2 regions of the Pseudomonas sp. S07E 245 genome follow, and region 1 is predicted to be linked to the other one. Evidence: riboswitches for the same ligand, from Rfam matches in the RefSeq annotation. Region 1 holds a riboswitch; the other holds the start of a gene.
What was found. Region 1 has a riboswitch for thiamine pyrophosphate ahead of thiC (phosphomethylpyrimidine synthase ThiC). Riboswitches for the same ligand answer to the same signal wherever they lie in the genome.
Positions count from the first base shown of each region.

Region 2: linked by a shared signal. The riboswitch ahead of K3F44_RS09225 (TenA family protein) and the one ahead of thiC (phosphomethylpyrimidine synthase ThiC) in region 1 are both predicted to bind thiamine pyrophosphate.

Region 1 covers NZ_CP080625.1:4,803,609-4,814,698, reverse strand. The annotation lists gene K3F44_RS22110 (DUF1249 domain-containing protein) at 1-378, opposite strand, end outside; gene K3F44_RS22105 (NUDIX domain-containing protein) at 369-986, opposite strand; gene K3F44_RS22100 (RsiV family protein) at 1,171-1,917, shown strand; gene cytX (putative hydroxymethylpyrimidine transporter CytX) at 1,886-3,169, opposite strand; gene thiC (phosphomethylpyrimidine synthase ThiC) at 3,316-5,202, opposite strand; TPP riboswitch at 5,357-5,463, opposite strand; gene K3F44_RS22085 (TolC family outer membrane protein) at 5,620-7,056, shown strand; gene waaA (lipid IV(A) 3-deoxy-D-manno-octulosonic acid transferase) at 7,101-8,372, opposite strand; gene K3F44_RS22075 (multidrug efflux SMR transporter) at 8,506-8,838, shown strand; gene K3F44_RS22070 (FAD-dependent oxidoreductase) at 8,915-10,090, shown strand; gene K3F44_RS22065 (aldo/keto reductase) at 10,087-10,899, shown strand; gene K3F44_RS22060 (metal ABC transporter ATPase) at 10,939-11,090, shown strand, end outside.
Region 2 covers NZ_CP080625.1:2,017,760-2,028,849, reverse strand. The annotation lists gene codA (cytosine deaminase) at 1-961, shown strand, start outside; gene K3F44_RS09240 (hypothetical protein) at 1,105-1,845, shown strand; gene K3F44_RS09235 (alkyl/aryl-sulfatase) at 1,842-3,794, opposite strand; gene K3F44_RS09230 (WYL domain-containing protein) at 4,078-4,617, opposite strand; TPP riboswitch at 4,748-4,863, shown strand; gene K3F44_RS09225 (TenA family protein) at 4,942-5,589, shown strand; gene tenA (thiaminase II) at 5,591-6,250, shown strand; gene K3F44_RS09215 (TonB-dependent receptor domain-containing protein) at 6,413-8,368, shown strand; gene K3F44_RS09210 (ATP-binding protein) at 8,422-9,759, opposite strand; gene K3F44_RS09205 (response regulator transcription factor) at 9,785-10,534, opposite strand; gene K3F44_RS09200 (PLP-dependent aminotransferase family protein) at 10,653-11,090, opposite strand, start outside.

The sequences.
Region 1 (11,090 bases):
GGCCTTCTCGTCGGGCTGGTGCATGGCTTCGTTGGGGTACGGGTAGATGCTGCGAAAGCGCCGTGCATGCTCGGCGCTGACCACTTCGGCCATGCGCGCATCGTGGTACACCTGCACTTCCAACTGCGGCACCGGCAGCCAGGGCAGGCTATGTTCCTGACGCACGCGCAGGGTGGTGGTGTATGGGCACGTCAGCAGCACGTCCAGCACCAGCACGCCAAGCATCTGGTCGCCCTGGGTCATACCGATGCGCCGCGAGCTCTGGGTAGTACGCATGTCCGGCAGCAGGCGCATCAAGCGAGCGTAATTGGCCTCGCAGGCACTTTGCAGCCCGACCAGATCGACCCGATAACGCTCGCGCAGCAGGTTCACTTCCACATCCCCCGTACTTCGTCGCGGTTCAGCGCCAGCCATTGCAGGCCGATGATGCTGGCCGCGTTGCAGATGCGCCCGTCACGTACCGCCTGCAGGGCGTCCTCGAACGACCAGGCGCGCACGCGGATATCCTCGCCCTCTTCCTCCAGCCCATGCAAGCCGCCGGCACCTTCGCTGACGCAGCGGCCGAGAAACAGATGCACGAACTCGTCGCTGCCGCCCGGCGATGGGAAGTAGCGGGTCATCGGCCACAGGGCCGAGAAGGTCAGGCCGGCTTCTTCTTCGGCTTCGCGATGGGCAACCTCTTCAGGCTGCTCGTCCTTGTCGATCAGGCCCGCGACCATTTCAATCAGCCAGGGATTGGCCACCTTGCCCATGGCGCCAGCGCGGAACTGCTCGATCAGCACCACCTCGTCGCGCAGCGGATCGTACGGCAGCACGCACACTGCATCGTGGCGCACGAACAGCTCGCGGCTGATCTCACGGCTCATGCCGCCGGCGAACAGCTCATGGCGCAGGTGCAGCTTGTCGAGCTTGTAAAAGCCCTGGAAGCAGTTCTCGCGCTTGACGATCTCAACCGTCTTGGGCACCGAATTGGACGTGTCTGTCATGGAAATCCTCATTACCTCAACTACCGCATCGCGCCATCCTACTCTGCGTTTGACCGGGTTTCACCCCTTTCCGTTGACCGTTCAGGCTGCTGGAAGCGGGTGCGTCATGTCTGTTAGCTTAGTGGCGAACCGACGGCTTTGCCGACGGTCCAAGGCCGACTATCCAAGTTCTGCAAGGATCATCATGACGCTAGTCAAACTGACTTCCGTGGCTGTGCTGGCGGTGGCACTGAGCGCCTGCCAGAGCCTGTTCGCGCCCAATTACCGGGCCCCACTCGAGGTCAAGCGCGATGCCTGGGAGCACGTCAAGCCGGGCTGCAGTGCCAGCGACTGCCCGCTGGTGAACATCGACACCGTGCACTTCCCGGCGCTGCCCAAGCTCGACGCCATCGTCGAAAGCCGCCTGCTGCAACTGACCACCGACAACGCCCGCAGCAGCGCGCCGACCTCGCTCAAGGCCTACGAGGATCAGTACCTGGCCAGCGCCGACAAGCGCAACAGCAGCTACCTGCAAGCCAAGGTACGTGAACAGCATGACGGCTTGGTGATCATCGAGCTGTCCAGCTACCTCGACAGTGGTGGCGCCCACGGCATGCCCGGCCGCGCGTTCATCAACTACTCGCGCAAGCAGGACAAGGTCCTGACCCTGCAGGACATGCTGGTGCCAGGCCAGGAAGACACCTTCTGGAAAACCGTCGAAGAGTCGCACCGCGCCTGGATGATCAGCACCGGCATGGACAAGGACGCCGAATTCGTCAAGACCTGGCCGTTCAAGAAGTCCCCGCACATCGCCCTGACCTACGGTGCGGTCGTGGTGAAGTACGAGGTGTATGCCATCGCGCCCTACTCCATGGGCCACATCGAGCTGAAAATCCCCTACCCGCGCCTGAATGGCGTAATCAAGCCTGAGCTGTTTCCCGGCCGCGGCTGACACTCAATAGCCCGTACAGCAGCCCTGCCAGCACCAACGCCGGCAGGGTTGCACCGACCTCCGGGGCCAGGTTGGCAATGCCATGATAGGCCGCGACGCCCACCGCCCAGGCCAGCAGCGCCTGCCAGTGCAAGCCGTCGACACGGGTCGGCAACTGGCGCTGGCGGATCACGAAGTGGTCCGTCAGCACCACGCCGAACAGCGGCGCGAACACCGAACCGATCAACAGCAAGAAGTTCTCGTACTGGGCCAGCGGCGCCAGGCAGGCGATCAGCGTGCACAGCAGGCCGATCGCCAGGGCCAGGTGTTCGACCTTGATCGGCAGCAGCAAGCCGGTGGAGACCGCGCCGGAATGGATATCGGCAAAAGCGTTCTCGGTCTCATCCAGCAGAATCAACAACAGCGGGATACCCAAGCCGGCGCCGGCCAGCGCCAGCAGCAGGGCATTGGCCTCACCGCTTGGCGCAAAGGCCAGGGTGTAGGCAACGCCAAGGCTCATCAGCCAGGCATTACCAAGCAGATAACCGAGCACGGTGCCACTGAACACGCGGCCCGCATGCTGGGCGAAGCGCGAATAGTCGGCAATCAACGGCAACCACGACAGCGGCATGGCGATGACGATGTCAAAACCGACTGCCAGCGACATCGAGCCATCGCCCGCTCGCTGCCAGATAGCGCTCAGATCGGCCTTGGCAAACAGGTTCCAGGTCAGCCACAGGCAGGCGCCGATCAATAGCCAGATACCCCACTTGCGCAAGATCTTGCGCACGAAGGTCAGCGGACCGCAGATTGCCAGCAGCGTTGCCAACGCGCCAAAGCACAGCGTCCACAGCAGCGGGCTGGTCCAGGCACTATCGGCTCCGAACGCCCGCGCGCCGAGCAGGCTGGCGGCGTCGCGCATGACGATGATTTCGAACGAGCCCCAGCCAATCAGCTGGAGCAAGTTGAGCACTGCCGGCAGGCGCACGCCGTGCCGGCCAAGGCTCAAGCGCAAGGTGCCCATGGCCGACAGGCCGGTGTCACTGCCAATTACTCCGGCTGCGGCCAGCAGCAGCACGCCAACCGCAGTGCCGAGCACGATTGCCAGCATCGCGCCGGCCAGGCCCAGGCCTGGAGCAAGCATGGCGCCGACCTGCAGCACCATCAAGCCAGTGCCAAGGGAGAACCACAGGACAAACAGGTCCCGCCCGCCGAACAGGCGCTGGCTGGCGGGAATCGGATGATCGGGGGAGAAGTTGCTGGGGGTGGTCATAGTTGATGCTCGCCGGAGTTATTGTGGAGATGCGAGGGGTTCGCGCTCGTTCGCGGGTAAACCCGCACCCACAAGGTTTTGCAGCGCCGCCTAAACCTGTGGGAGCGGGTTTACCCGCGAAGGGCTGCAAAGCAGCCCCAGTTGCATCACACCTTCTGGTACAGCTGGCTGCCGGTCTGACGGAAGCGCTCGGACTGCTCGCGCATGCCCTCCTCGACCGACATGTCGACCGCCTCGATACGCTGATTGGCAGCGTACTCGCGCACTTCCTGGGTGATCTTCATCGAGCAGAACTTCGGCCCGCACATCGAGCAGAAGTGAGCGACCTTGGCCGATTCCTTGGGCAGGGTCTCGTCGTGGTAGGCACGGGCGGTGTCCGGGTCCAGGCCAAGGTTGAACTGGTCCTGCCAGCGGAACTCGAAGCGCGCCTTGGACAGCGCGTTGTCGCGGATCTGCGCGCCGGGGTGGCCCTTGGCAAGGTCGGCGGCGTGGGCGGCGATCTTGTAGGTGATGATGCCGGTCTTGACGTCATCCTTGTTCGGCAGGCCGAGGTGTTCCTTGGGCGTGACATAGCAGAGCATGGCGCAGCCAAACCAGCCGATCATCGCCGCACCGATGCCCGAGGTGATGTGGTCGTAGCCCGGCGCGATGTCGGTGGTCAGCGGGCCGAGGGTGTAGAACGGCGCCTCGTCGCAGCATTCCAGCTGCTTGTCCATGTTCTCCTTGATCAACTGCATCGGCACATGGCCGGGACCTTCGATCATGCACTGCACGTCGTGCTTCCAGGCGATCTTGGTCAGTTCGCCCAGGGTCTCCAGCTCACCGAACTGGGCGGCGTCGTTGGCATCGGCAATCGAGCCCGGACGCAGGCCGTCGCCGAGCGAGAAGCTGACGTCGTAGGCCTTCATGATTTCGCAGATTTCATCGAAATGGGTGTAGAGGAAGTTCTCCTGGTGATGCGCCAGGCACCACTTGGCCATGATCGAACCACCACGGCTGACAATGCCGGTGACGCGCTTGGCGGTCAGCGGCACGTAGCGCAGGAGCACGCCGGCATGGATGGTGAAGTAGTCCACGCCCTGCTCGGCCTGCTCGATCAAGGTGTCGCGGAACAGCTCCCAGGTCAGGTCTTCGGCAACGCCGCCGACCTTTTCCAACGCTTGGTAAATCGGCACGGTGCCGATCGGCACCGGCGAGTTGCGGATGATCCACTCGCGGGTTTCATGGATGTGCTTGCCGGTGGAGAGGTCCATGACCGTGTCCGAACCCCAGCGGATGCCCCAGGTCAGCTTGGCCACTTCTTCTTCGATGGACGACCCCAGCGCGCTGTTGCCGATGTTGCCGTTGATCTTCACCAGGAAGTTACGGCCGATGATCATCGGTTCGAGTTCGGTGTGGTTGATGTTGGCCGGGATGATCGCGCGACCACGGGCGATTTCGTCGCGAACGAACTCTGCGGTGATTTCCTTGGGCACGCTGGCGCCGAAGCTGTGGCCGGCGTGCTGCTGCTCAAGCAGGCCGGCAGCGCGGGCCTCTTGCAGCTTCATGTTTTCGCGGATGGCGACGTATTCCATCTCGGCAGTAATGATGCCCTGCCGCGCGTAGTGCATCTGCGTAACGTTGGCGCCGGCCTTGGCCCGGCGCGGATTGCGCACGTGGGCAAAGCGCAGCTTGGTCAGTTCGGCATCGCCCAGGCGCTGCTGGCCGAAGTTCGAGCTCAGGCCCTCCAGGCGTTCGGTGTCGCCCCGCGCGTCGATCCAGGCCGAGCGGACATCGCCCAGGCCCTTGCGCACATCGATGCTGACAGCAGGGTCGGTATACGGGCCCGAGGTGTCGTACACCAGCACCGGCGCATTGGCTTCGCCGCCAAAATCGGTAGGGGTGTCATCCAGGCTGATTTCGCGCATGGGCACACGGATATCCGGGCGCGAACCCTGGACATACACTTTGCGCGAACGGGTGAAGGGTTGCACAGACTGCTGATCGACTTGCGCCGATTCGCTGAGGTTGATCGCTTTTTCTTGTTTGCTCATCACAGGCTCCAGACAGCTTCCTAGCGGCGGAATGTCGGGGAGAACCTGAATGACGCGGACACACCCTTGATGGGTGCAGTGCCGGATACCTGGATGCCAATGCGCGGCTGCGCTGCTCGACAAATCCCGGACCTGACACAAGAGACTCGCCGGGAAAGCGAGAAATCTTGTTCCCTACGCAGGCGCTAACCTGATCAGGTTCAACGGGATCCGGAAACTTCCGATCTCAGCCTTTGCATCAAGGCACCCCGACAAGAACATGCGCAGTCTAGACTGGAGTTGCGCGCAAAGCCAAGGGTGCTTGCAGCGCGGCGATCAAAGGCGCCAATCAGCGATTGTTGCCGGCCGTGCACAGCCTTACACTGGCGCACCGATACTCAACGGTTCAGTAATTAAAACTCGTACAAGGATTGCCCTATGCTGCGCAAACTTTCACTGGCGGTTGCCGTGTCTTGTGCGTCCAACGGAGTGGTCTGGGCGGCTGACCTGCCCGCGCCGGTGAAGACCGACCTGATCAGCGTCTATCAGGAAGCGGCCAGCAACAACGCCGACCTTGCCGCTGCCCGCGCCGACTATGGCGCACGCCGCGAAATCGTGCCGCAGGCCCGCGCCGGGCTGCTGCCGAACCTATCGGCGGGTGCCGAAATGATGAACACCCGCACCAAGCTCGACGAGCCGGCGATCACCTCCAATCGCAGCGGCAATTCGTGGAGCGCGACCCTGTCGCAGCCGATCTTCCGCGCCGATCGCTGGTTCCAGTTGCAAGCCGCCGAAGCGGTCAACGAGCAGGCGGCGCTGGAGCTGTCGGCCAACGAGCAGAACCTGATTCTGCAGACCGCCGAGAACTATTTCTCGGTACTGCGCGCACAAGACAATCTGGCCTCGACCAAAGCCGAGGAAGCCGCCCTCAAGCGCCAGTTGGATCAGTCCAACGAGCGCTTTGACGTCGGCCTGTCGGACAAGACCGACGTGCTCCAGTCGCAGGCCAGCTACGACACGGCGCGGGCCAACCGGATCATCGCCGAACGCCAGGTAGCAGATGCCTTCGAGGCATTGGTAACGCTGACCAACCGCGACTATGGCTCGTTGCAGGGCGTGGTCCACAGCCTGCCGATCCAGGTGCCGATGCCCAACGATGCCAAGGCCTGGGTCGAGACCGCCGCACGGCAGAACCTCAACCTGCAGGCGACCAACTACGCTGTCGATGCCGCCGAAGAAACCTTGCGCCAGCGCAAGGCCGGCCATGCCCCGACGGTCGACGCGGTGGCGCGTTACCAGAAGGGTGACAACGATGCGCTGGGCTTCTCCAACCCGGCGCCGCAGCCCGGCGTGCGCTACGGCGGCGACGTCGAACAGACCAGCATCGGCCTGCAGTTGAACATCCCGCTGTACAGCGGCGGCCTGACCAGCTCGCAAGTGCGCGAGGCCTATCAGCGCTTGAGCCAGAGCGAGCAACAGCGCGAAAGCCTGCGCCGCCAGGTGGTGGAAAACACCCGCAACCTGCACCGCGCGGTGAATACCGATGTCGAACAGGTGCAGGCGCGCAAGCAGTCGATCATCTCCAACCAGAGTGCGCTGGAGGCGACCGAAATCGGTTATCAGGTCGGCACCCGCAACATCGTCGACGTGCTCGATGCGCAACGCCAGCTGTACACCTCGGTGCGTGACTACAACAACAGCCGCTACGACTACATTCTGGATAACCTGCGCCTGAAGCAGGCTGCCGGCACCCTGAGCCCGCAGGACCTGTCCGACCTGGGCCGTTATCTGAAAGCCGATTACAACCCGGACAAGGACTTCCTGCCACCGGATCTGGCAGCAGCGGCGGCGAAGAACTTCGAACGCCGGCCCTGATCTGCGACTGCGGCGCCGGGCTCACCCGGCGCCGCGATCTATCGCTAGCCCAGCAGCCGAGCCAGGCCATCCAGCAAGCGCTGCAACGCGCCCTGGTTGGCCTGCATCACCGCCCTGCCCGCTTCGCCCATGCGCTTGGCGTCCTGCGGCAACTCGACCAGCCGCTGCACGGCGGCGGCCAATGCCTGGCTGTCGGCAACTGAGTGCAACGCGCCGGCATCTTTCAGCATTGCGCTGATATCGAGGAAGTTGAACACGTGTGGGCCGCTGATCACCGGCAAGGCCAGCGCGGCCGGCTCCAGCGGGTTGTGCCCGCCTGTTGGCACCAGGCTGCCGCCGACGAAGGCGATGTCTGCCAGCGCATAGAGGAACAGCAGCTCGCCCATGGTATCGCCGAGCAGCACCTGGGTTGCGTCGGTGACCAACTCGGCGCTGGAGCGGCGCACGGTAGCGAACTGTTCGGCACACAACGCATGCACCGCGTTGAACCGCTCAGGATGACGCGGCACCAGAATCAGCAGCGCATCGGCATGCACCTGCAGCAGGCGGCGGTGCGCCTCCAGCACCTGCGCATCCTCGCCTTCATGGGTGCTGGCTGCGATCCAGACCGGGCGTTGGCTGGCCTGCCATTGCTCGCGCAACTGGCGGGCACGGGGCAGCAGCTGTTCGTCGAGCTTGAGGTCGAACTTGATCGAGCCGGTCACCTGCACGCATTCAGGCCGCGCGCCGAGGCTACGAAAGCGCTCGGCTTCGGTTTCGGTCTGCGCCGCAATCAGGCTCATCTCGGCGAGCATTGGCCGGGTCAGTTTGGCGAAGCGGCCATAGCCGCGCGCCGACCGCGCCGACAAGCGCGCATTGGCCAGCGCCACCGGGATGCCGCGCCTGGCGCACTGGTGGATATGGTTGGGCCACAGCTCGGTTTCCATGATCACGCCCAGCCGCGGCCGCACATGGTCGAGAAAACGCGCCGCCGCCCAGGGCAGGTCATACGGCAGGTAGCAATGCTGAATGCGTGGCTCATCGGCAAACAGCGCGCGAATCCGCTCCGAACCGGTAGGGGTCATGCAGGTTACAGTGATCGCCAGCTCGGGATAGGCCTTGAGCAATGCGCGCACCATCGGCGCCGCCGCGATGCTCTCGCCGACCGACACCGCATGCACCCAGATGCCGCCCTGATGCATCGGCGGCAGCTTGATGGCAAAGCGCTCGGCGACGCGTTGGCCGTAGGCCGGCGCCTTGCGCGCACGCAGGAACAGGCGCAGCGCTACCAGCGGCAGGCCCAGGTGAAACAGCAGGGTATAAAGGGTTCTGTTCATGGCGGCGCAGTTTACTAGGAACTGCCTGAAAAGGCCTGCCCATGTCCGCCCAAGCCATAAAAGCGGCGGACATAGTGTGAAAGCTGGCAAGCGGATCGCCTAGAATGGCCGCCAATCAATCGAGGAACGCAGCGTGAACGCATATGTTTATCTGGCCATCGCCATTTGCGCCGAGGTCGTCGCCACCGCTTCGATGAAGGCGGTCAAAGGCCTCAGTACGCCGCTACCGCTGTTGCTGATGATCGCCGGCTACACCGTGGCGTTCTGGATGCTGACCCTTGTGGTACGCAGCATTCCGGTAGGTATTGCCTACGCCATCTGGTCGGGGCTGGGCATCGTCCTGATCAGCATCGCCGCTTGGCTCATCTATGGGCAGAAACTGGACCTGCCGGCCGTGCTCGGCATGGCGATGATCGTCGGCGGCGTGGTAGTCATTCAGGTATTTTCCAACAGCAGCGGGCACTGACCGTTGCGTTGCGCGGTCAACGGCAAAGACATCAGCCTGTATACTGCTGGCCTGTCCCTGTCTTTGAGGTGCCCGCATGCCATCTGCCATTTCCACTGACGTACTGATCGTCGGCGCCGGGGTCGCAGGCCTCTGGCTCAATGCCCGGCTGCAGCGCCTGGGCTATTCGACGGTGCTGGTGGAACGCGCAAGCCTGGGCGGCGAGCAGACCATCAAGTCGCAGGGGATCATCCACGGCGGCATCAAGTACGCTCTGCACGGCAGCCTGACCGGCGCCTCCGAGGCGATCGCCGACATGCCGCGGCGCTGGCGCGAGGCGCTGGCCGGCAGCGGCGAGCTGAACCTGGACAAGGTACGCTTGTTGTCCGATGCACATTACCTGTGGTCGCCGGGCGGCCTGCTTGGCAATGTCACCAGCTTTTTTGCCAGCAAGGCCATGCGCGGCCGGGTCGATCAGGTCAAGGGCGAACAACTGCCGCCTGCCCTGCAAGACCGCGCCTTCAAAGGCAAGGTCTATCGCCTCGCCGAGCTGGTCATCGACGTGCCCAGCCTGCTCGCCAACCTCGCTGCGCTGGCCGGTGACAGCTTGCTCGCCGGCGAGCAGATCGAGCCGTTGCGCGAAGGCGATGAACTGGTCGGCCTGCGTGTCGACGGGCGCGAGATTCACGCCCAGCGCATCGTGCTGAGCGCCGGTGGTGGCACCGCCGAGCTGCTTCAGGCCCTCGGCCTGGACCAACCGGCCATGCAGCGCCGACCGTTGCACATGGTTCTGGCCAAGGGCCCCAACCTCAAGCCTTTGTACGCGCACTGCCTCGGCGGTGGGCCCAAGCCGCGCATCACGGTCACCACTCATCCCGGCGCGGATGGCCAGTGGGTGTGGTACCTGGGTGGTGATTTGGCTGAAGCCGATGGCGTTGCCCGCGAGCCAGCGGCGCAGATCGCTGCCGCGCAGAAAGAAGTCGCCAGCCTGTTGCCATGGGTAGATCAAAGCCAGCTGCGCTGGGCCACCCTGCGGGTTGATCGAGCCGAGCCAGCGCAGTCTGGCCAGCTGCGGCCGGACAACGCCTTCCTCGCCGAAGAGCAGCGCCTGCTGGTCGGTTGGCCGACCAAACTGGCGCTGGCGCCGGACTTCGCCGATCACGTGCTGGCCAAGCTCGAACGCGATGGTATTCGCCCTCAAGCCAAGCCTGACTTGTCCGGCCTGCCCCGGCCTGCGCTCGGCGTACCGGCCTGGGAGCAACTGCTGCCATGAGCCTGCCCGATCTGCATGACCTGCACCGAGCGCTGGGCAGCACTGGCCTGATGGTTTCGCCGCTGGGCCTGGGCACGGTCAAGCTGGGCCGTGATCAAGGCGTCAAATACCCCACCGGGTTCACCATCCCAGGCGACGACGAGGCACGCATGCTGCTGGCCCAGGCGCGTGAACTGGGGATCAACCTGATCGATACCGCGCCGGCCTACGGTCGCAGTGAAGAGCGCCTTGGGCCGCTGCTGCGCGGTCAGCGTGACGAGTGGGTGATCGTCAGCAAGGTCGGTGAAGAGTTCAACGATGGCCAGTCGCACTTCGACTTCTCTGCTGCGCACACCCGGCGTTCGGTCGAACGTAGCCTCAAGCGTCTTGAAACGGATCGAATCGAGCTGGTGCTGGTCCATTCAGATGGTAATGATCTGGCGATCCTCGAGCAGGAAGAGGTCTACCAGACCCTCGCCGCGCTCAAGCAGGAAGGCAAGATTCTCGGTTTTGGCTTGTCTGGCAAGACCGCGGCAGGTGGGCTCAAGGCGTTGCAGGAGGGTGACTGTGCGATGGTTACCTACAACCTCAACGAGCAAACCGAACGCCCGGTACTGGATTACGCCGCCGAGCATGGCAAAGCCATTCTGGTGAAGAAGGCCCTCGCCAGCGGGCATGTCTGCCTGGCGCCGGGGGTGGATGCGGTACAGGCCAGCTTCGAGCTGCTGTTTGCCCACCCAGGCGTGAGCAGTGCTATCGTCGGCACCATCAACCCGCTGCATCTGGCCCATAACGTGGCCACCGTTGCCCGTATCTTGAGGCAGCAATAAGGCCGCTGGCACGGCTACACAAGCGCAAGGAGGAGCCTCGTGGCACGTACGCTGATCCGCAAGAACCCGAGCAACTTCAAAACGCTGCCGCTGCATGTCGAAGCCACTGCCGAGGGCCTGAGTTATCAGACTATCGGCATGCCGCTGAACTTCGCCCAGACCCTGCAACGACGCAAGGCGGTGCAGGTGGC
Region 2 (11,090 bases), 2.6 Mb from region 1:
AGACACCAAGACCCGCGCCAGCAAGACCATCGGCATGCTGGTCGATCACGGCATCCAGCATGTGCGTACCCATGTCGACGTCACCGATCCCAAGCTGACCGCACTCAAGGCGATGATTGAAGTGCGCGAAGAAGTGCGCCACCTGATCGACCTGCAGATTGTCGCGTTTCCGCAGGAGGGCATCGAGTCGTACGCCAATGGTCGCGCCTTGATGACCGAGGCGGTGGCGATGGGCGCGGATGTGGTGGGCGGTATCCCGCACTTCGAGAACACCCGTGATCAGGGCGTGTCGTCGATCAAGTTTCTGATGGACCTGGCCGAGCGCAGCGGTTGCCTGGTGGATGTACATTGTGACGAGACCGACGACCCGCAGTCGCGCTTTCTTGAAGTGCTGGCCGAGGAGGCGCGGGTGCGCGGCATGGGTGCGCGGGTTACCGCCAGCCACACCACGGCAATGGGTTCGTATGACAACGCCTACTGCTCGAAGCTGTTCCGCTTGCTGAAAATGTCGGGCATCAACTTTGTTTCCTGTCCGACCGAGAGCATCCACCTGCAGGGCCGGTTCGACACCTACCCCAAACGCCGTGGCCTGACCCGCGTCGCCGAAATCGACCGCGCCGGGATGAACGTGTGCTTTGGCCAGGACTCGATCGTCGACCCGTGGTACCCGCTGGGCAATGGCAACATTCTGCGCATTCTCGAGGCCGGCTTGCACATCTGCCACATGCTCGGCTACGAAGACCTGCAGCGCTCGCTCGACCTGATCACCGACAACAGCGCGCGCACCCTCAATCTTGGCAAGCGCTATGGGCTGGAGGTCGGACGGCCAGCGAATCTGCTGGTGCTGTCGGCGCCGGATGATTACGAGATGGTCCGCAGCCAGGGTTACGCACTGGTTTCAGTGCGCAATGGCAAAGTGCTGATGCGCCGCACCCCGGCCCAGGTGCAGCGCCTGGCTTGATCCTGACCATCGCCCGCGCAGGCTTATCTGCGTGGGCGATGGCTGGCGATCGGTCTAATTCGCATTTGCCCCTGAGCGCGATCAGTGGCACGCTTGGCCGGCGATTTTGCATCGCCCCTACAGCGAAATAAGGAAACGCCCAGGTGAGTTGGGAAAAAGTCGGTAAAGCCCTCGTTGGCCTGCTGGTCGCTGGTGCCTGTGCAGGCGGCCTGTATCTGGCATTCAAGCAGGACCCAGCCCTGGAAGCGCGGCTTACCTATTCCTACCTGACCTACCCAAGCCAGTTCAGCGAACGCATCAGTACGGCCAACGACATGCTGCGCTACGAGCGCTTGCACGGGCAGATGAGCGATATCAGCCAGGGCCAGTTGAGCAATCAGCAGGTCGACAAGCTGGTGGACGCGGCCCAGGCGCCGTATCTGGCGTTGTTTGCCAAGCCGTTCGAGGCAGGCCTGGTCGACCATCGTACCGGCCTGGTGATAGAGCTGAAGAACACCCGCGAAGCGCCACTCAGGAACGTCCAGATTCGCTTGCCGGCCAAGGGCCTGGTGCAGGTGCGCGACGATGACGGCAACGACATCATCCCGCAGGCGGCCACCAACCTGATCGACATCGCCACCATCGGCGGGCGCGAAGACTGCAAGGTATGGGTGTACTTCGATTCGGACTACTCGCAGATCCGACAGGGCGGCCTGAGCATTCGCCACGCTGACGGCGAGGCGCAGATTCTCGCTTACCGCGAGTTCGTCGGCCTGCCAGCCACCATTGCCAGCTACAGCCAGCTGCTGCTGGCCTTGCTCGGTGCACTGGCAATCGGTGTATTGGGCCTTGGTTACGCATGCCTGAGCCGCAGCCAGCAGGCTACGGCCCAGCGCCGCGCTTAAGGCGCGACCAGCTCGAAGCGCCCCTGCGGATCTTCCAGCCCGGACATCAGGCGCAGGAACTTGATCCGCTCGCCGCTGATGCTGATATCACCCACTGTGACCTCTTTGACGAAGCCGGTCTGCTTCAAGGCGATACGATCGAGTGTGGCTTTTTTCATGCTGACCTCGACATCCGCACGGCGGTGGCGCGTGCGGTCGCGGTGGGTCAGCACGCCGTTGCGCACGGTCAGCGCATAATCTTCACCCAGGTCAGTGAAGCGCCAGTTGATGGTCAGGTCCTGCTCGGCTGCCTTTTGCGCATCGAGGCGCACGCTGAGCAGATCGAAGAACAGTGGCGCTGCCAGGGCCCGTACCATGTCATCGACGTTGCCGGGGGCTGGGCTTGCGGCAACACCGTCGCGCAGCTCCTGTGCGCCGCTCAGGTAGGCATTGCGCCATGTAGCGTTCTCGCTCTGGTAGCCGAGCTGCTCGAACGCATCGGCCTGCAGCTGACGTGCTGCGCTGTTACCGGGCTGGGCGTAGATCAATTGCCGAGTCAGCTCGGCGACCCAGCGGTAATCACCTGAAGCAAATGCCTTGCGCGCCAGGCTCAGCACCTGGTTGGCGCCGCCCATGGCTTCGACATAGCGCCGGCCGGTGTCGCTCGGTGGCAGTGGGTCGAGGGTAGCGGGGTTGCCGTCGTAGCTTCCCATGTAGCGTTGATAGACCGCACGCACGTTGAGGCTGAGCGAGCCGTAGTAATCGCGGCTGTACCAGCGCTTGGCCAGGCGCGGGGGCAGCGTGGCGAGTTGCGCGGCAATTGCGTCCGGGGTCAGGCCCTGATTGATCAGGCGTAGCGTCTGGCCATCGATATAGGCGTACAGGTCACGCTGGTCGGCAAGGTACTCGCGCACTGCCGCGCCGCTCCAGGTTGGCCAGTGATGCTGGCCGAGGACGATCTCGGCCCGCTCACCGTAACGCACCAAGGTCTGGTCGAGGTAGCGCGACCAGCTTCTGGCATCGCGCACCGGCGCGCCACGCAGGTCGAGCAGGCTCAGTTGACTGTGGGCGACGTTCTCGCCCATGGCCAGCGCCTTGAAGCGCGGCAGCCAGAGGTTCATCTGTGCCGGCGCGTCCTGGCCTGCGGTGAGCTGGAATTCGATGTCGATGCCATCGATGCGCACGGTCTCGAGCGCTTTGCTTATCTCCCGCGTGGGGGCGATCAGGCTGATCGTGGCGTTGCTGGATATGTCTTTGCCCAGGCCTGCATCGACCTGGCCGCGAGGCCCGCGGGGCAGGGCGTTGCCATACAGGTATTCGGCGCGGCGCTGCATCGCCGGGCCCGCCAGCACGTTCTCGCTGATGGCCTGCGCATAGAAACCGCGCGGTGCCAGCACCTGAACCCTGCCGGCCTTGACCTCGGCGGGGTCGACGACGCCGCGCACGCCACCATAGCTGCTCACCTGCGGGTTGCTGTAGATCACCGCCAGCACAGGCTTGCGCGGGCGATGCTTGAAGTACAGCTCCATGGCAGCGCGGGCGGTTTCTACTGAATGCAGCGGGTCGATCACGATCAGGCCGCTGTCGCCTTCGACCAGGGTCATGTTGGCGAGGTCCAGACCACGTACCTGATAGATGCCCTCGGTGACCTGGAACAGGCCAGCGATGGCGTTCAGTTGGGCTTGGCGCCACAGGCTTGGGTTGACGGTGGCAGGCGCTTCACCGTTGATGAAGGCGTAGCGCTGCAGGTCCCACACCGGTTGGCTGTCGGCATTGTCGATGCGGCCATCGAAGCGCTCGATCAAGCCGCGCTGAGCGGCGTCGAAATCGGCGCGGTCGTTGAAGGGGAGGCGCTGCAACCATTGTTGATTGCTTTGGCGGGTGAAGCTGGTGGCGTCTTTTTGCGGTGCATCGGCGGCAGAGGCGAGCGGGCACAGCAGCAATAGCGGCAGTAACAGGCGATGCGGCATAGGGATTCCTTGGCTTGAACGACGCGCAAGGGGGAACAGTAGCCTATGGCAAGGAGGTTTGGGCAGGTGGTAACGCTGTGGCTGTGAGTTTTAGGGCTGCTGAGCAGCCCTAAAACGATGCGCCGTGTTGTTCAGCGCTGGAAACCCAACCCCGACGACAAGTCAGTCTATCAAGTTGACTTAACTCGCCGCCGTTTCCGGTGACGTTTAGCGCTGGCGCCAATGATTTGTGCCGCGTTAATCGCAGATCCAGGATGCTTGCGAGCGTACTCGCAGCGCTGACTTAGCCGCTTTCGTGCAACAGCAGTGCTTGATGAAGCCTTTCGAGCAGAGCCTCACGCACGCTGTCCGGGGCACTCACCTTGATCGAGCCGGCATGCGCCAGCAGCCAGCTCAAAAGGGCCTGGTCATAGGCAACCGTGGCCACCAACCTGGCGTCGCCTTCGGCAAGCGGCTCCAGCAACATGTCGTCCGACAGCGGCTGCGCTGCCAACTGCCGCGCCAGCCCCGGCGTCACCCAGGCCCGCAAGGTGATCGGTTGCGCCATGCAACGATCGCTGGGCTGCGGCTGCTGCAGCAGCTCGGTGCTGAGCTCGGCCTGCCAGTACCAACCATATGGAGTGCCCTTGCTGTTGCAGCGCACCGGAAACAGCTCGGTCAGCTCGTTCAAATCACGCTCGACCGTGCGCTTGCTGGTGCCATGGCCGACCTGGTGTAGGGCCTGCTGCAACTGATTGGAACTCATGCCCGGGTGGCGGTCAGGCAGCAGTTTGAGCAACTGCCACTGGCGGGCGATGGTCTGGCGCGTGGGGTTGCTGGGCAAAGCGGGTTCCTTGGCGCGCGATCACTGCACGGCTCTAGTGGTGGCAATTGGCTATGTTCGCCTAGCATACCTTTTGCTGGGCTTGCAGCCAACGTGCCGTGACAACTGGCCTGCGTCTGCGGTATACCTGAGCGCTACCAAGGGGAGCCCGGAGACGGGCTGAGAAACCGCTGGCAAGATGCAGCGCGGTGACCCTTAGCACCTGATCCGGATCATGCCGGCGAAGGGATGGGACAGCCGACCTGCCTTTGCGCCGGCCTCACTGCGAGGCCGCACCATGCACCACCCGCCTGGCCTCGCTGCCACCTCCCAGAGGACAGCAGCATGAGCGAACGTTTTACCCATTATTTGCGCGAGCAGAGCGAACCGACCTGGTCGGCTGCCGTTGGCCACCGCTTCGTGCGACAACTATGTGATGGTTCCCTGGCGGATCCGGTCATGGTCCGCTACCTGGTTCAGGACCATCGCTTTCTCGACAGCTTTCTGACCTTGCTCGGTGCGGCTATTGCCACAGCCGATACCTTTGAAGCGCGCCTGCGTCTGGGCCGTTTTGCCGGGATGATCTCGAGTGACGAAAACACCTATTTCCTGCGTGCATTCGAGGCCCTCGATGTAAGCCCGGCGCAGCGCGACGAGCCTGCCGACAGTGCGCCCACCGCAGGCTTCAAGGCGATCATGGCCGAGGCGGCGGCAAGCCGCTCCTATGCGGCAGCGCTGGCGGTGCTGAATGTGGCCGAGGGGTTGTACCTGGACTGGGCGCAGAAGGCGCCGCAGCCACTGCCCGAGCACTTCGTCCACGCTGAGTGGATCACCTTGCATGACAACCCGTTCTTCGAGGATTTTGTCGCGTTCCTGCAAGCTGAGCTTGACCGCGTCGGGCCAAAGGAGGCCGAGCTCAGCCGCGACTTCTACCTGCGCACAGTTGCGCTGGAACTGGCCTTCTTCGATGCCGTATACGATGGCGAGGCCTGACATGGATATTTTTGATCGGCTCAAGGCCGCCGCTGCGCCGCAATGGGCGAGCTACGTCGAGCATGACTTCCTGCAGCAGATGCAGACGGGTACCCTCAGTCAGGCGGCGTTTCGCGAGTATCTGGTGCAGGACTACCTGTTCCTGATCCAGTTCGCCCGCGCCTGGGCGCTGGCCGCCTACAAGAGTCGCCTGCCAAGTGACATCCGCGCCGCGCAGGCCGGGCTTGCGGCGATTCTTGACGAGACTGAACTGCACCTGCGCCTGTGCGCCCGCTGGGGCTTGTCGCAAACCGACATTCAAGCTGCCCCCGAGCATCAGGCGACCGTGGCCTATACCCGCTATGTGCTTGACTGCGGCGCCGCCGGCGACCTGCTTGAACTGCACGTTGCGCTGGCACCGTGCGTGATCGGCTACGCCGAAATCGGCCAGCGCCTGGCCGGCGCAATCGGTGATCTGAACCAGCATCCGTACCGCGAATGGATCGGCGAGTATGCCGGTGAGGCCTATCAAGACGTGGCGGCGTCTGCCCGCAAGCACCTGGACGAGCTGGCCGCGCGGAGCATGACCGAGTCACGTTTCACCGAGCTGGCGGCGATCTTTGCCCAGGCCTCACGGCTTGAGGCGGACTTCTGGCAGATGGGATTGCAGGCTGCCGAATAATCGGCTGGTCAGCGTGCTTGAGGTGCCTGCAGGCATAGCTGTGGTACCTCGACGCTGCCTTTGGCGTCGCGGTCGTCGACAGCGGCTGTCACACTTTGTCCCATTTGCGCCAATGCATCTGATTAGGATTCTCTTTTACAGCGGAATTCACAGGTCACTTGCATGCGCGCACCACGTCGTATTTTCAGCCGTTCCTCCACGTTGGCCGTATTTCTGGCGGGTGCCGCGCACGCGCAGACAAACCCTCCAGAACCCGTCCCATTGACCCTTGAAGATGTGGTTGTGACTGCCTCGGGCTTCGAGCAGCGGGTTGAGGACGCGCCCGCGTCGATCACCGTGATCGACGGCGAAGACCTGCGTCGCAAGTCGTACCGCGACCTCGGTGACGCAGTGCGTGATGTCGAGGGTGTCACCGTCAACGGCGGCGCCAACGAAAGCGACATCTCGATGCGCGGCATGCCGGGCGACTACACCTTGATTCTGGTCGATGGCAAACGCCAGAGCGCCCGTGAATCACGGGTCAACGGCAACGCCGGTTACGAGCAGAGCTTTGTCCCGCCGGCAGCCGCCATCGAGCGGATTGAGGTGGTGCGCGGGCCGATGTCGTCGCTGTATGGCTCGGACGCTATCGGGGGGGTGATCAACGTCATTACCCGCAAGGTCTCGCCCGAGTGGGGCGGCTCGATCGGTTACGACTATTCGGCGCGTCAGCACAGCGCAGAGGGCGACGCCGGGCAAACCACTTTCTACTTGAGCGGTCCGCTCAAGGAAGACCTGCTTGGCCTGCAAGTGTGGGGCCGCTACCTGGACCGCCAGGCCGATGCTGACCTGGAACAGACCAACGGCCACAGCAAGGCCGATCACCGCGACCTGACCACGCGCCTGGCCTTCACGCCCACGATCGACCACGACATCCTGCTCGAAGCCGGCGTTACGCGCCTGAAAAACGGTGATGGCGTCAGTGCCAACTGGGCCACCCGCGAGCAAGAGAACAACCGTGATCACTGGTCGCTGTCGCACCAGGGTCGCTGGGGCTGGGCCACCTCTGACGTCGCCCTCTATCAGGAAACCACCAGCCGCGAAGGCAAGGCCACGCCAGACCAGACCGACATCTACGGGCGCAAGCCTGAAATCCGCAACCGCGTGCTCGACGCCAAGTTGGTCGTGCCGACCACCTACAACGTCAGCACGGTTGGCCTGCAATGGCAGGAAAACCAGGTCACCGACTGGAACCAGGGCTTGGGTGACAAGGTTGATTACGAGTTCTCGGTCCAGCAAAAAGCGCTGTTTGCCGAAAACGAATGGTCGGTCACCGACACCTTCGCCTTGACCGGCGGCCTGCGCATGGACAACCACGAAGAATACGGCAACCACTTCAGCCCACGCGTGTACGGGGTCTGGCGCGCGACGGATCAGTGGACGCTCAAAGGCGGTGTTGCCCGCGGTTTCAAGACCCCTGAGCTGCGCGCCGTGGTTGAAGGCTACGCCTACCTGCGCCGCAACCGGTTCGTCATGCTCGGCAACCCTGACCTCAAGCCCGAGACCAGCACCAACTACGAAGTGTCGGCGCTGTGGTCCAACCGCAATGATCTGTCGGCAGGCGTGACGTTGTTCTACAACGACTTTCAGGACAAGCTCTCGACCGTAACCACTGACCGGCGCTGGAACGGCTACATCGTCATGGACCGGGTCAATGTCGACAAGGCGGTGATCCGTGGCGTCGAGCTGACCGGTCAGTGGGACATCCGCTCCGACCTGCTGATCAAAGGCAACTACACCTACACCGACTCCGAGCAGAAGACCGGTGCCAACGCCGGTGCGCCGCTTGCCCTGACGCCGAAACAGAAAGCCAACCTGCGCGGCGAATGGAGGGTCAATGACCGCGCCCAAGCCTGGGCCGCGCTCAGCTACTACGGCGAAGAAACAGGCAACACCGTCACTGCCGAATCGGCGCCGGGCTACACCACTGCCGACATCGGCGGCTCGTATGACCTGACCCATGCGCTGACTGTGAATGCCTCGCTGAACAACATCACCGACAAGCGTCTGGACGACGAGACCTATGGCACGGTGAACTATGGCCGCACGCTGTGGATGGGCGCGACCTACAACTTCTGATCAGAGTAGTAGCAAACGGGGCCGGACACCGGCCCGGTTTGCGTTTGCGCGTGTCAGCCTTGGCCGACCGGCAGCCGCACCAGCGCGCACAGCCCGCGTGGTTTGCGGTTTTCCAACAGCAGTTCACCGCCATGGGCCTGAATGCAGGCACGGGCGATCGCCAAGCCCAGACCGAGGCCGCCACCGCTGCGGGCGTCGGCACCACCGCGGCCGAGCTGGACAAAGGGTTCAAAGACTTTTTCCAACCACTGCTCAGGCAGCCCCGGACCTTGATCGGTGATCTCCAGGCGGACCTGGCCGTCAGCCCGGCTGAGCGTCACGTGGGTCGCACCGCCATGCTTCAAGGCGTTGTCGATCAGGTTGGTCAGGGCACGTTTTAGCGCCAAAGGTCGGCAGCTTAGCCAGGCCTGTTGCTGCACATCCCAGGTCAACGGTTGCCCAAGCAGGCGATAACGTCGGTCCAGCTCGTCAAGCAAGTCGTTCAGGCGCAACTGACAGGTCGCCTCCTGCACTGCATCGCCGCGCACGAACTCCAGGGTTTCGCCGACCATCGCCGTCAGCTCGCCCAGGCTTTCCAGCAAGTCGTCGCGGGTGGCGCCGGGGTCAAGCAGTTCAACCTGCAAACGCAATTCGGTCAGCGGCGTGTTGAGGTCATGGCTGATCGCTGCCAACAAGCGGGTGCGGCCTTCGACATGCCGGGCCAGGTTGGCCTGCATCGTGTTGAATGCATGGGTCAGCTCGCGTGCTTCGTGCGGGCCGGTTAACGGCAGCGGCGCAATCCACTCACCACGGCTGACCCGCTCGGTGGCTTTGGCCAGGGCCTTGATCGGGCGCAGCACACGGGCAAAGCCGAACATCATCACCAGCAAGACCGGCAGGGTGGTCATTGGCAAACTGTAAGCCAGTACAGTGCCCCACTGATAAGCACCGCTGGGGTGCTGCTCGGCATTCAGATACTGGCCGTTGCCCAGCGCCAGGCTGCTGCGCAAGCGTAGTGGCGCCCAACCGCCAGGACTGAACGGATAAGCGCGGGCGTCGGTGCCGTTGACCCGCTCCAGTTGCACGATCAGCGAGTGTTCCGGCGATAGCTGCAGGCGCTGGCGCAGGTCGCGGCTAAGCCGCTGTTCTTCAGGGCGAGCGGCGAAAGCACTGACCTCGGGGGTTGCCGCGATCCAGAAGCGGGTTTCCGGGTTGGCCATCTTGGCCAGCATCCTGTTGGCCTGCGCTGCGGGCAGGTCGCGCGCCAGGTTGAACGCAGTTGCCAGGCGCTCCAGGCTGGCTGCCCGGGACAGCGGATGAAGCAGGCTGCCGTGGCGGTGCAGCAGAATGATGCCGATCAAGTGCGAGGCCAGCAGTGCCAGGCACAGCAGCAGCAGTAACTGGTGCAGCAAGCGCTGCGGCCACAGCCGGCGCAGGCTATTCAAGCTCGACATCGGCGGCCAGCAAGTAGCCGCTGCCCCACAGGGTGCGCAGCAGCTCGGCGGTTTGCCGGTCATGGCTGAGCTTGCGCCGCAGGCGACTGACCTGGCGGTCGATGGCGCGTTCGCTGATGTCGCTGTCGTGCGCTGCCGTCAGGTCGACCAGCCGTTGCCGGGTCAGGCTGCGATGCGGGTGGGCCAGAAACACCTGCAGCAGTTTGCCCTCGGCGGTGCTCAACTGAACTGACTCGGCACCTTCGCGGCTGAGCGAGGCGCTGCTGGCGCAGAAGTGCCAGCCGGCGAAGCGATAGCGGCGTGCTGCGGGCGTAGCTGCAGGCTCCGCGTGGAGTCGCGCCTGGGTTGCCTGATGCCGGCGCAGCACGCTGTTCAGGCGCGCGACCAGCTCACGCGGCTCGAACGGCTTGGTCAGATAGTCATCGGCGCCCAGGTCGAGGCCGCGAATGCGGTCTGCAGTGGTGTCGCGGGCGGTCAGCAGGATCACCGGCAGGTTGCAGCGCCGGTGCAGTTGCTGGCACAGCTCGAAGCCATCGCCGTCGGGCAGCATGACATCGAGTACGGCCACGTCGAACGCCTGCTGCTTGAGCAATTGCCAGAGTCCGGCCGCGTCGGCGGCGGTGCGCACCTCGAAACCATGGCGGCGCAGGTAGGTCGCCAGCGGGTCGCGGATCTTGCGGTGGTCATCGACCACCAGCACTCGCGGCGCGGGCGTGGGTTGTTCAGCTGGCATTGGCTATCGCGCGTGATGTGGGAGGCAGGGCGCAATATTACTACGAGTCATTATCATTTGTGACTGCCCGCTGTGGGCAGATTGTCACAGCGGGTATCGTCACCTGCAATCGCTGGCACTAGATAGCCGAGCGGCGCACCTGCTTGACCAGGATCTTCTCCAACAGCTCCCACATCGCCGGGTCGGTGCTGAACGCGACGTTGAAGCGCATCCACCCAGTCGCCTGGGCGTCGACCATGAACAACTGTCCGGGGCCGAGCATGATGCCTTGCTCCAGCGCGTCATCCAGCAGGGCCGCGCTGTCCGGGATGGCCCGGTGGCGCGCCCACACGTACATGCCTTCGTCCGATTCGGTGAACAGCTCGAAGCCCAGCCGGTGCAAATGCCGGCCCACTTCCTGGTGTGCTTCGGCCAGGCGCTGGCGCAGGCGTTTGAGGTGCTTGCGCCAGCGGCCATCGATGATCGCCGCGTAGACCACCCGCTCCATCACTTGGGAGGTGGTCAGCCCAGAGCGCATTTTCAGGCGCAGCAACTGCTGCATCAGTTCCGGGTTGGC